2 regions of the Pseudolabrys sp. FHR47 genome follow, and region 2 is predicted to be linked to the other one. Evidence: predicted binding sites of a transcription regulator. Region 2 holds the regulator's gene; the other holds the start of a gene.

Region 1 (4,620 bases), 960 kb from region 2:
TGGCAATCCGCGGCGCCTCCGGCCTGACGCTGCTGGTCGCGGCGCTGGTGCTCGGCGGCGCGCTGGCCGCCGGGCATCGCCACAGGGTCTATGATGCCGTCATCCTCAAGACGCTCGGCGCCACCCGGCTGCGGCTGATCGGCGCCTACACCATCGAGTATCTTCTGATCGCCGCCGCCACTGCCGTGTTCGGGGTGCTCGCCGGCAGCGCCGCGAGCTGGCTGATCGTCACCGAACTCATGCGCCTGCCGTTCGCCTGGCAGCCCGGCGCGGCGCTGATCGCCACGGTGGCGGCCGTGCTGGTGACGGTGGTGCTCGGCCTCGCCGGCACCTTCTCGGCGCTCGGCCAGAAACCGGCCCCGGTGCTGCGAAATCTCTGACTGGCGGCCATTAACACCTTGGTTTGCCAGCGACATTCCGCCGCGCCGGTAGCCCGGGACAGCGGCAGGCCTTGTTTTTGCGGCGGAATCGGGCCCGGCGGCAAAGGTTAATATTCCGCAAGGTGGCGCCGACATGCCCCCGCCATATCTGGCGTCCAACCTCACCAACCATTACATTCTGCGACACGAGCGCCGATCCCGCGACCGCGGGGCCAGGCGCCTGACGAGAGCCGGCACCGTCACCTGACAGCCGCCGGCACTGAGAAGAGGGAACTTCGATGTCGGACTTCGACCGTAACGTTGCCGCCCGCGGCTTCGGCACCGCCGCGCGCACCGCGGAGATCGATGCGGGCCTGCGCGCCTACATGCTCCGCATCTACAACTACATGGCGGCCGGCGTCGCTCTGACCGGCGTGGTCGCCTGGCTTACCTTCAACGCCGCAGTGCAGACCAATGCCGCGGGGCAGATGGTGCTGACGTCGTTCGGCCAGACGATCTTCGGCGGACCCGTAACCATCATTCTGTTCCTGGCGACGCTGGGACTGGTGTTCTTCCTGAGCTTCCGCGTGCACACGCTGCAGCCGTCGACCGCGCTCATGCTGTTCATGGGCTACGCGGCGCTGCTCGGCCTGATGCTGTCGTCGGTGTTCCTCGCCTACACCGGCGCGTCGATCACCCGCACCTTCTTCATCTCCGCGGCGTCGTTCGGTGCGCTGAGCCTGTACGGCTACACCACGCAGCGTGACCTGTCGCCGATCGGCTCGTTCCTGGTCATGGGCCTGTTCGGCCTCATCCTGGCGATGGTGGTCAACATCTTCCTGAAGAGCACGGGCCTCGACTTCGCCATCTCGGCGATCGGCGTCCTGATCTTCGCGGGTCTCACCGCCTGGGATACCCAGAAGATCAAGGAGATGTACGACGTCAACGACGACGGCACCGCGGCCGGCCGCAAGGCGGTGATGGGCGCGCTGACGCTCTATCTCGACTTCATCAACCTGTTCCTGTTCCTACTGCGCTTCTTGGGCGATCGGCGCTAACGCGCCCCTGGGCGATCGCCGCTAACGAACAGAGACAGTTGCGAAATGCAGCGCCCCGGCCCAAAGCCGGGGCGTTTTCTTTAAGATTGCGGCGCTTCTTCTTCCATCGCCGCCCGTACATTCGGCCGCGCCGCCATCCGGGTGCGATGATCGAGCACCTTCGGATAACGCGCCGGATCGACACCGTCGCCTTCCATCCACTGGGCGAGCGTGAACAGATAGGCATCGGCGATCGAGTAATCCTCGCCCATCACCCAGGGGCCGGCGATCTGCGTTTCGACGTATTCGAAGCAGGCTCCGACCGTTTCCGGCACCTTGCGCCGCATCGCCTCAATCGCCGCCTCGTCATCGACCCAGCGATGGCCTCGCCCACGATGGGCGTGTGCCACGTGCAAGGTGGAGCAGAGATAGCTGTTGAACTCCTGCATCTTGGCGAAGCGGAATGGATCGGTCGGCGCCAGGCGGGCCTGCGGAAAGGATTGCGCAATGAAAGCGAGGATCGCCGGCGTTTCGGTGATGGTGCCGGCGGGCGTCACCAGAGCCGGCACCCGGCCCTTGGGGTTGACCGCCAGAAAGTCCGGCGAGCGCTGCTGGGACTCGGCGAAATTGACGCGCCGCAGCTGGTAGTCGGCGCCCGCATCCTTCAGCGCAATGTGCGACGCCAGCGCACAGGAATTCGGGGAAAAATACAACGTGAACATTGGACCTCCTTGAGGGACTCCTATGGAGCAACTGGACGCCGCTTTTTCCAGCGATATTCTTTGATCTCCACCATCGCTCCGCCTGATCGCCTGTTGTAGTCTGACTCAATGTCCCTTTCGATCCGCCCCACGACCCCCGCCGATATCCCGGCCATCGCCGCCATCTACGCCCACGCCGTGCGCACCGGCACCGCGACCTTCGAGCTCGAGCCGCCGACCGAGGCCGAGATGCTGCGCCGCTATGACAAGCTGCGCTCAGGCGGTTTTCCCTACATCGTCGCCGAGATCGACGGGAAGGTCGCCGGCTACGCCTATGCCGGGCCGTTCCGCGAGCGGCCGGCCTATCGCTTCACCGTCGAGGACTCGATCTACATCGCGCCAGACATGCAGAAGCGCGGGATCGGCAAGGCGCTGATGGCAGAGCTGATCAAGCTCTCCACCGAAGCCGGCTTCCGGCAGATGCTGGCGGTGATCGGCGATTCAAACCAGGCAGGCTCGATCGCCCTGCACAAGGCTTGCGGCTTCCAGCCGGCGGGCGTGTTCAAGTCGGTCGGCTACAAATTCGGCCGCTGGCTCGACACGGTGCAGATGCAGTTGCCGCTCGGGAAGGGCGATAAAGAGCCGGCTTAATTGCTGTCGTCCCCGCGAAGGCGGGGACCCATACGCCGTGTTCTCTCGATAGTGCAGGGATTATGGGTCCCCGCTCATAGGCGTTCTAAAAGAACGCCGTCCTTCGGACGGCTATGCGCGGGGACGACAAACATCAATTCGCCAGCGCCAGTTGCGGCTTGTCGATGACGCGCAGGACGCGGTCGAGTTCGTGGCCGCGGCGCAGGATCAATCCGGTTGCCGAGATGACGCTGTAGGCGCCCTGGCGCTGCGCCAGCTTCGGGTCTTTCTCGATACGATAGAGCGGCACTTCGGACGAGCGCCTGAATACCGAGAACACCGCCCGGTCTTTCAAAAAGTCGATGGCATAGTCACGCCATTCACCGGCGGCGACCATACGGCCGTAGAGGTCGAGAATGCGATTGAGTTCGCGGCGGTTGAAGGTGACCTGACCGAGCAGGTTGGGGGCACCACGCGCCGGAGCGCCCCCGGGAAACTGGCTAGGCTCGCTGTCGCCGGACTCGATCGTCATGCGGCCTCCCTGCGATGTGACAGATGGATGATCGCGCCGCCCGCCCGCCGCCGCAAGCCCCTGATTCAAATGGCAGGATCGCGCGCCGAAGTTCCCGTTGCCGCGTCCGGCCAGGCGAAAACGCCGCGATTTCAGGCCAAAAAGCCGCGGGCGGCATCACGAACTCGTCAGCACTTCTCACAATAACGCCCAATTTCGGTCAATCGCCGGACACGAGGCCTTGGGATAAATGCACCGTTGCCTCAAGGCCCGGTCCGGTTTGACCTCCGGATTCCTCAGCCCCCCAGCCCCCCGGGGGTCTTCGGACCGGGCCGATCGAGTTCAAGTTGAGTAGCGTTCGATTCAATCCCCTATGCCTTAGGGCCGGCCCCAAAAAGCCGGCCCTATTTTTATGTGCTGGACGCATGAAAATGGCGCGCCCGTCGGACGCGCCCCTTCAAACCCGGTGCTTGCTGCGCGATTATTTCATCGCCACGGTCGCGGCGCCGACCATCAGGCTCGGCTTTCCATCGACGCTGTTCTGCACCAGCACGACGAAATGATTGATGTCCGATAGCGTGAAGTTCGCGTTCGGAATCTCGCTGAGCGGCAGCGTGAAGGTTTCCGCCTTGCCGCTCCAGGTGCCGAGTTTCACCCAGCGCCGCACGACGTTGTAGTAGTTCAGGTTCTGGCCGCGATTTTCGCCGCGCTGGATCGTGACCTCGATTTTGTCGGTGACCGGGCACAGCCACACGTCGGCGGTAATGGGCTCGCCGTTCACGGCCGGCACGTTGACGACGATCTTGCCATCCTCGATCGCTGCCTTCACCGCCAGCCGCAGCGCGAGTTTATCGTCGCGCGACTTGGCAACCGCATCCTTGATCGCAGCCTGGTCGCTGCCGAGCGCATGAGCGACGCCGTTGATCACGGCCTGCGGCGTATAGACGGCGCCGTCGCCGCGTGCGATCGAATAGGCGCGCTGCCGCTTGCTGTGCCCCTTCAGCGCCAGGGTATCTTTCCAGCCGAGATAATCCCAGTAATCGACCGGCAGACTTACGGCGATGATGGACGGGTCATGGGCCAGATTGCCGAGCAACCGGTCGGCGGGCGGGCAGGACGAGCAGCCCTGGCTGGTGAACAGCTCGACCACGGCTTTCGGCTCCCCGCCAGCGGCGGGGTTCGCGACAGCCAGCACCGCGCCAAAGGCGGCGGCAAAGGTCAGGCGGCTCAGTCCCATTTCGGCGTCATTCCCCGGTTGGCGCGACGCGCATCATATAGGGACAAAAGTAAATCACCCGCCACTCACTTCGCAGTGAGGGCGGGCGACCGTAGTCCGGAACCGGCGATGCGTCAGGCGGCGAGCTGACGCAGCACGTATTGCA
Region 2 (4,620 bases):
CAGATAGCGGCGGCCGTCGGTCGCCGTCAGCCAGACACCATCGCCCCGCTCGAAAGCGAGGTCGACACGGGCATAGGTCGGCAACAGATGCGAGCTCACGGCCAGTCTCTTTCCAAAGTTCGAAATCCAACGCCTTTCGGGCGCAATACAGAAACAGCAACACGCCCCGGCGACAAAACCGAGGACGTTCGATGTTTATCGCCGATGACTAATCCCGGCCTCCGGGTGCGAGAGAACCCGGCCCCTGGACTGAGCGCTTTACCGGCAGGCGGCGCCCGAAACGAAATGTGCCGCCTCGCCGGGCGGCACTTTCAATATTTTAGGCCGCCCCGGCTCCAAGTCAAACGAAACGGCCGGCCCCGATTCGCGACTCAAAATCACCGCAGTTGCGGATTCTAAAGGAAAACCTGTGGGAGGCGGGCTTTGTCGGGAGGCAAATGCTTGCGGCCGAGTCAACCCATAGTGTAGCTTTTCAATCAAGCGATACGACATATCGTGCGTATCGCCGCCGAAATCTGGTTCATCCCTGAAGCGTACACGTTCAGGCGCGGAAAAGCCGTGCCGGACGATGGGGGTGGATTCTGTCCAAGGGCCTGGATCGCCGAGGGAAATGCCCCATGAGCTGGACCGATGAGCGGGTCGAACTCCTGAAAAAGCTCTGGTCCGACGGTCTGTCGGCCAGCCAGATTGCCGCCGAGCTTGGCGGCATCACAAGAAACGCCGTGATCGGCAAGGTTCACCGCCTCGGCCTGTCCGGGCGGGCCAAGAGCCCGTCCTCGAGCACGCCGCGCCCGCGCAAGGCTCGCTCGTCCGGCCACATGATCCGGGTGCAACGGCCGCAGGTGCGCGGCAATACCGCGCTGGCCTACGACTACGAGGTCGAGCCCGAGCCCGAGCTTCTGGAAATCCCGCTCGAGCAGCGCAAGACCCTGCTGCAGCTCAACGAGAAGACCTGCCGCTGGCCCGTGGGCGATCCGTCAGGTCCGGATTTCTTCTTCTGCGGCGGTGAAGCCGCCGAAGACCAGCCTTATTGCAGCTTCCACTGCCGCGTCGCCTTCCAGCCGGCCAATGATCGCCGCCGCCACAAGCCGGCATTCAGAGGCTGACTGCAAAGACGATACTGGATTGATGAAAGCCGGAGCGACGCTCCGGCTTTTTTTGCTTATCCCTTCCCCGCCTTCGGGGAGGGATCAGAAAGCGCGTGTGACGTGCCGCGCCTTTCCGATTCAATTTTCAAACAGCAGACGTGCCTGATCGCCCCTGTTCTTTGAAGGCCCGGGGCGGCCTGCCTTCCCCTTCGGCCCTCCGGCCAAGCCGGAGGGATGGAGCGCCGCGAGACGCTCTTTGATTTCGCACCTTGCGGTGCGCGGTTCTCCATAACGCGGAGAACCTGCGCCCCGCGGCGCTCCATCGCGGTGTCTTACGGCACACGGGCCGCGCTTCTGGCGGCTGATCTGCCTTTCAGCAGGTAGCGCTCACCATCAGCAAGCTCCTTGCGGCCGGTCTTATTGCCGGCGGGCGGAGCCCCGTCGCCGCCCGAGCGCCTGGCGTGCGTTTCGCCAGACCCGCGGGCACCGCGCCCTGCTCCCACTGAAACGACGCCTCATGACAGCGCCCCCGGCCGGAACAGGACAGGAGTGCTTATAGTCCTTCTAGGAATAATAGTCAAGGACTATTTTCTAGCAAGCCCGGAGCCCGGAACGACAAATCCCGTCGTCCTCCGCGCAAGCGGAGGACCCAGCGCTTTTCAAGGCTGACCAAGAGCTAGATCGCCCGCCTGCGCGGGCGATGACGCCGAGGAAGCCGTTTCGCCGAGCCCCGGAATGACCGAGCGGGAAGCGCCCTGGACTATTGGAGCGACTAACTCGCCACTCGTCCGAACCGATCGTCGAGCGCGTAGCCGGCGCCGCGCACGGTACGGATCGGGTCGGCCTGCTGGCCGCGGTTGATAGCCTTGCGCAAGCGGCCGACATGAACGTCGACGGTGCGCTCGTCGATATAGATGTCCGAACCCCAGACGCCATCGAGCAACTGCTCGCGCGAGAACACGCGGCCGGGACGCTCCATCAGGAACTCCAGCAGGCGGTATTCGGTGGGGCCGAGATCGATCGGCTTGCCGCTGCGCGATACCCGCTTCTTCTCGCGGTCGAGTTCGATATCGCCGATATTAAGCACGGTGGCGACGCGGTCGGGATGAGCGCGGCGGAGCAGCGCGCGCACGCGGGCGAGCAATTCCGGCACCGAGAACGGCTTGACGATGTAATCGTCGGCGCCGGTGGCGAGGCCGCGGATTTTCTCGCTCTCCTCGCCGCGCGCGGTCAGCATGATGATCGGCAGGTTCTGCGTCTCCGGCCGCGCCCGCAGCCGGCGGCATAGTTCGATGCCGGACAGGCCGGGCAGCATCCAGTCCAGCACCACGAGGTCCGGCACGCGCTCTTTCAGCTTGGTGTCGGCGTCGTCGCCGCGGGCCGCGGTCTCGACCTCGTAGCCTTCCTTCTCGAGATTGTAGACGAGGAGCATCGTGAGAGGCTCTTCATCTTCGACGATCAGGATTCGCGCGCTCATAAGTCAGTAGCTCGTCAAGCGGGAGTGCCGGCCAGGGCCGAAATCTCGGTGTCGCCTTTGGGCCGGCGCTCGGTGATCGGGGTGCCTTCGATGATGAAGTGCACGGTTTCGGCGATATTGGTGGCGTGGTCGCCCATGCGCTCGATGTTCTTGGCACAGAACATCAGATGGATGCAGAAGGTGATGTTGCGCGGGTCTTCCATCATGTAGGTCAGCAGTTCGCGGAACACCGAAGTGCAGACCGCGTCGATTTCCTCGTCGCCGCGCCACACCGCCATCGCCTTGCTATCGTCGCGGCGAGCGTAAGCATCGAGCACCGCCTTGAGCTGCTCAAGCACGAGGTCGGTCATGTGCTCGACGCCGCGGATCAGCTTCGGCGGCGGGAATTCGGCGTTGAGGGCGATAACGCGCTTGGCGATGTTCTTGGCGAGATCGCCGACGCGCTCGAGATCGTTGGCGAGCCGCAGCGCGCCGACGATTTCGCGCAGGTCCACAGCCATCGGCTGGCGGCGCGCGATGGTGAGCACCGACTTTTCCTCGATCTCACGCTGCAGGACGTCGATGGCGTTATCGGACGCGGTCACGCGCTGCGCCATGTTGGTATCGCGCTTGGCCAGCGCATCGACCGCGTCGGCGACCTGCTTCTCGGCCAGGCCGCCCATCTCGGCGACCATCCGGGACAACTCCTGGAGGTCGATGTCGAAGGCCTTGGCGGTGTGCTGCTCGTTCATGATCCTGATCCTTCATTCCCTTCCGGGCGCCGGCCTAGCCGAAGCGGCCGGTGATGTAGTCCTGGGTGCGGCGGTCGTTCGGCGCGGTAAAGATCTTGGTGGTCTCACCGTATTCCACGAGCTCGCCGAGATACATGAAGGCGGTGAAGTCGGAGACGCGCGCCGCCTGCTGCATGTTATGGGTGACGATGGCGATGGTGTAGTCTTCCTTGAGTTCGTCGATCAGCTCTTCGATCTTGGCGGTCGAGATCGGATCGAGCGCCGAGCACGGCTCGTCGAACAGGATGACTTCCGGCCGCACCGCCACGGTGCGAGCGATGCACAGGCGCTGCTGCTGGCCGCCCGAGAGCGACTGGCCGTTGGCGCCGAGCTTGTCCTTGACCTCGCCCCACAGCGCGGCGCGCTCCAGCGCGTGCTGCACGCGGCCGTCGAGTTCCGACTTCGGCAGCTTCTCGTAAAGACGGATGCCGAAGGCGATGTTCTCGTAGATCGTCATTGGGAACGGCGTCGGCTTCTGGAACACCATGCCGACCTTGGCGCGCAGCATGTTCAGGTCCTGCGACGGCGACAGGATGTTCTCGTTGTCGAGCTGAACCGTGCCGGTGGCGCGCTGGTTCGGGTAGAGATCGTACATCCGGTTGAGGATGCGAAGCAGGGTCGACTTGCCGCAGCCCGACGGGCCGATGAAGGCCGTGACCTTGCCGTGATAGAGCGACACGTTGATGGTCTTGAGGGCGCGGTGATCGCCGTAGAAGAAATCGAGATTCCGCACGCTGACCTTTTCGGTCAGGCCGTCGGCCGAGGTCACGGTGCTGGTGACGGTCGGGACAGTGAATGTGGCCATGGTCATTGTGATTTACTCTGCGAAGCGAGGGCGCGGGCGACGATGCTCAGGGTCAGAACCGACAGGGTGATGATGAGCGCGCCGGTCCAGGCGAGCTCCTGCCAGTCCTTGTAGGGGCTCAAGGCGAACTGGAAGATGACGACCGGCAGGCTGGCCATCGGAGCATTCATATTGGTGCTCCAGAACTGGTTGTTCAGCGCGGTGAACAACAGCGGCGCGGTCTCGCCGGAGATGCGCGCCACCGCGAGCAGCACGCCGGTGATCATGCCGGCGCGGGCGGCGCGGTAAGCAACCTTCTGGATCATCAGCGCACGCGGCAGGCCGATCGAGGCCGCCGCCTCGCGAAGCGTGTCCGGCACCAAAGTGAGCATGTCCTCGGTGGTGCGCACCACCACCGGCACAACGATCACGGCAAGCGCGATGGCGCCGGCCCAGGCGGAGAAGTGGCCCATCTGCGCGACCATGATCTCGTAGACGAAC

What was found. The regulator PhoB, encoded in region 2, activates phosphate uptake and scavenging genes when phosphate is short. The targets are predictions, from matches to a motif close to TGTCATNNANCTGTCAT.
Region 1: a site for PhoB is predicted at 3,276-3,292, ahead of E8Q40_RS21650 (DUF2794 domain-containing protein). Genes of this name have one in related genera too.

Annotation. Positions count from the first base shown of each region.
Region 1 is NZ_CP039740.1:4,477,774-4,482,393, forward strand. It holds gene E8Q40_RS21630 (ABC transporter permease) at 1-380, shown strand, start outside; gene E8Q40_RS21635 (Bax inhibitor-1/YccA family protein) at 659-1,417, shown strand; gene E8Q40_RS21640 (glutathione S-transferase family protein) at 1,498-2,118, opposite strand; gene E8Q40_RS21645 (GNAT family N-acetyltransferase) at 2,227-2,748, shown strand; gene E8Q40_RS21650 (DUF2794 domain-containing protein) at 2,882-3,259, opposite strand; gene E8Q40_RS21655 (thioredoxin family protein) at 3,720-4,475, opposite strand; gene acnA (aconitate hydratase AcnA) at 4,589-4,620, opposite strand, start outside.
Region 2 is NZ_CP039740.1:923,756-928,375, reverse strand. It holds gene E8Q40_RS04615 (aspartate aminotransferase family protein) at 1-105, opposite strand, end outside; gene E8Q40_RS04610 (GcrA family cell cycle regulator) at 618-1,106, shown strand; gene phoB (phosphate regulon transcriptional regulator PhoB) at 1,861-2,565, opposite strand; gene phoU (phosphate signaling complex protein PhoU) at 2,580-3,296, opposite strand; gene pstB (phosphate ABC transporter ATP-binding protein PstB) at 3,331-4,140, opposite strand; gene pstA (phosphate ABC transporter permease PstA) at 4,143-4,620, opposite strand, start outside.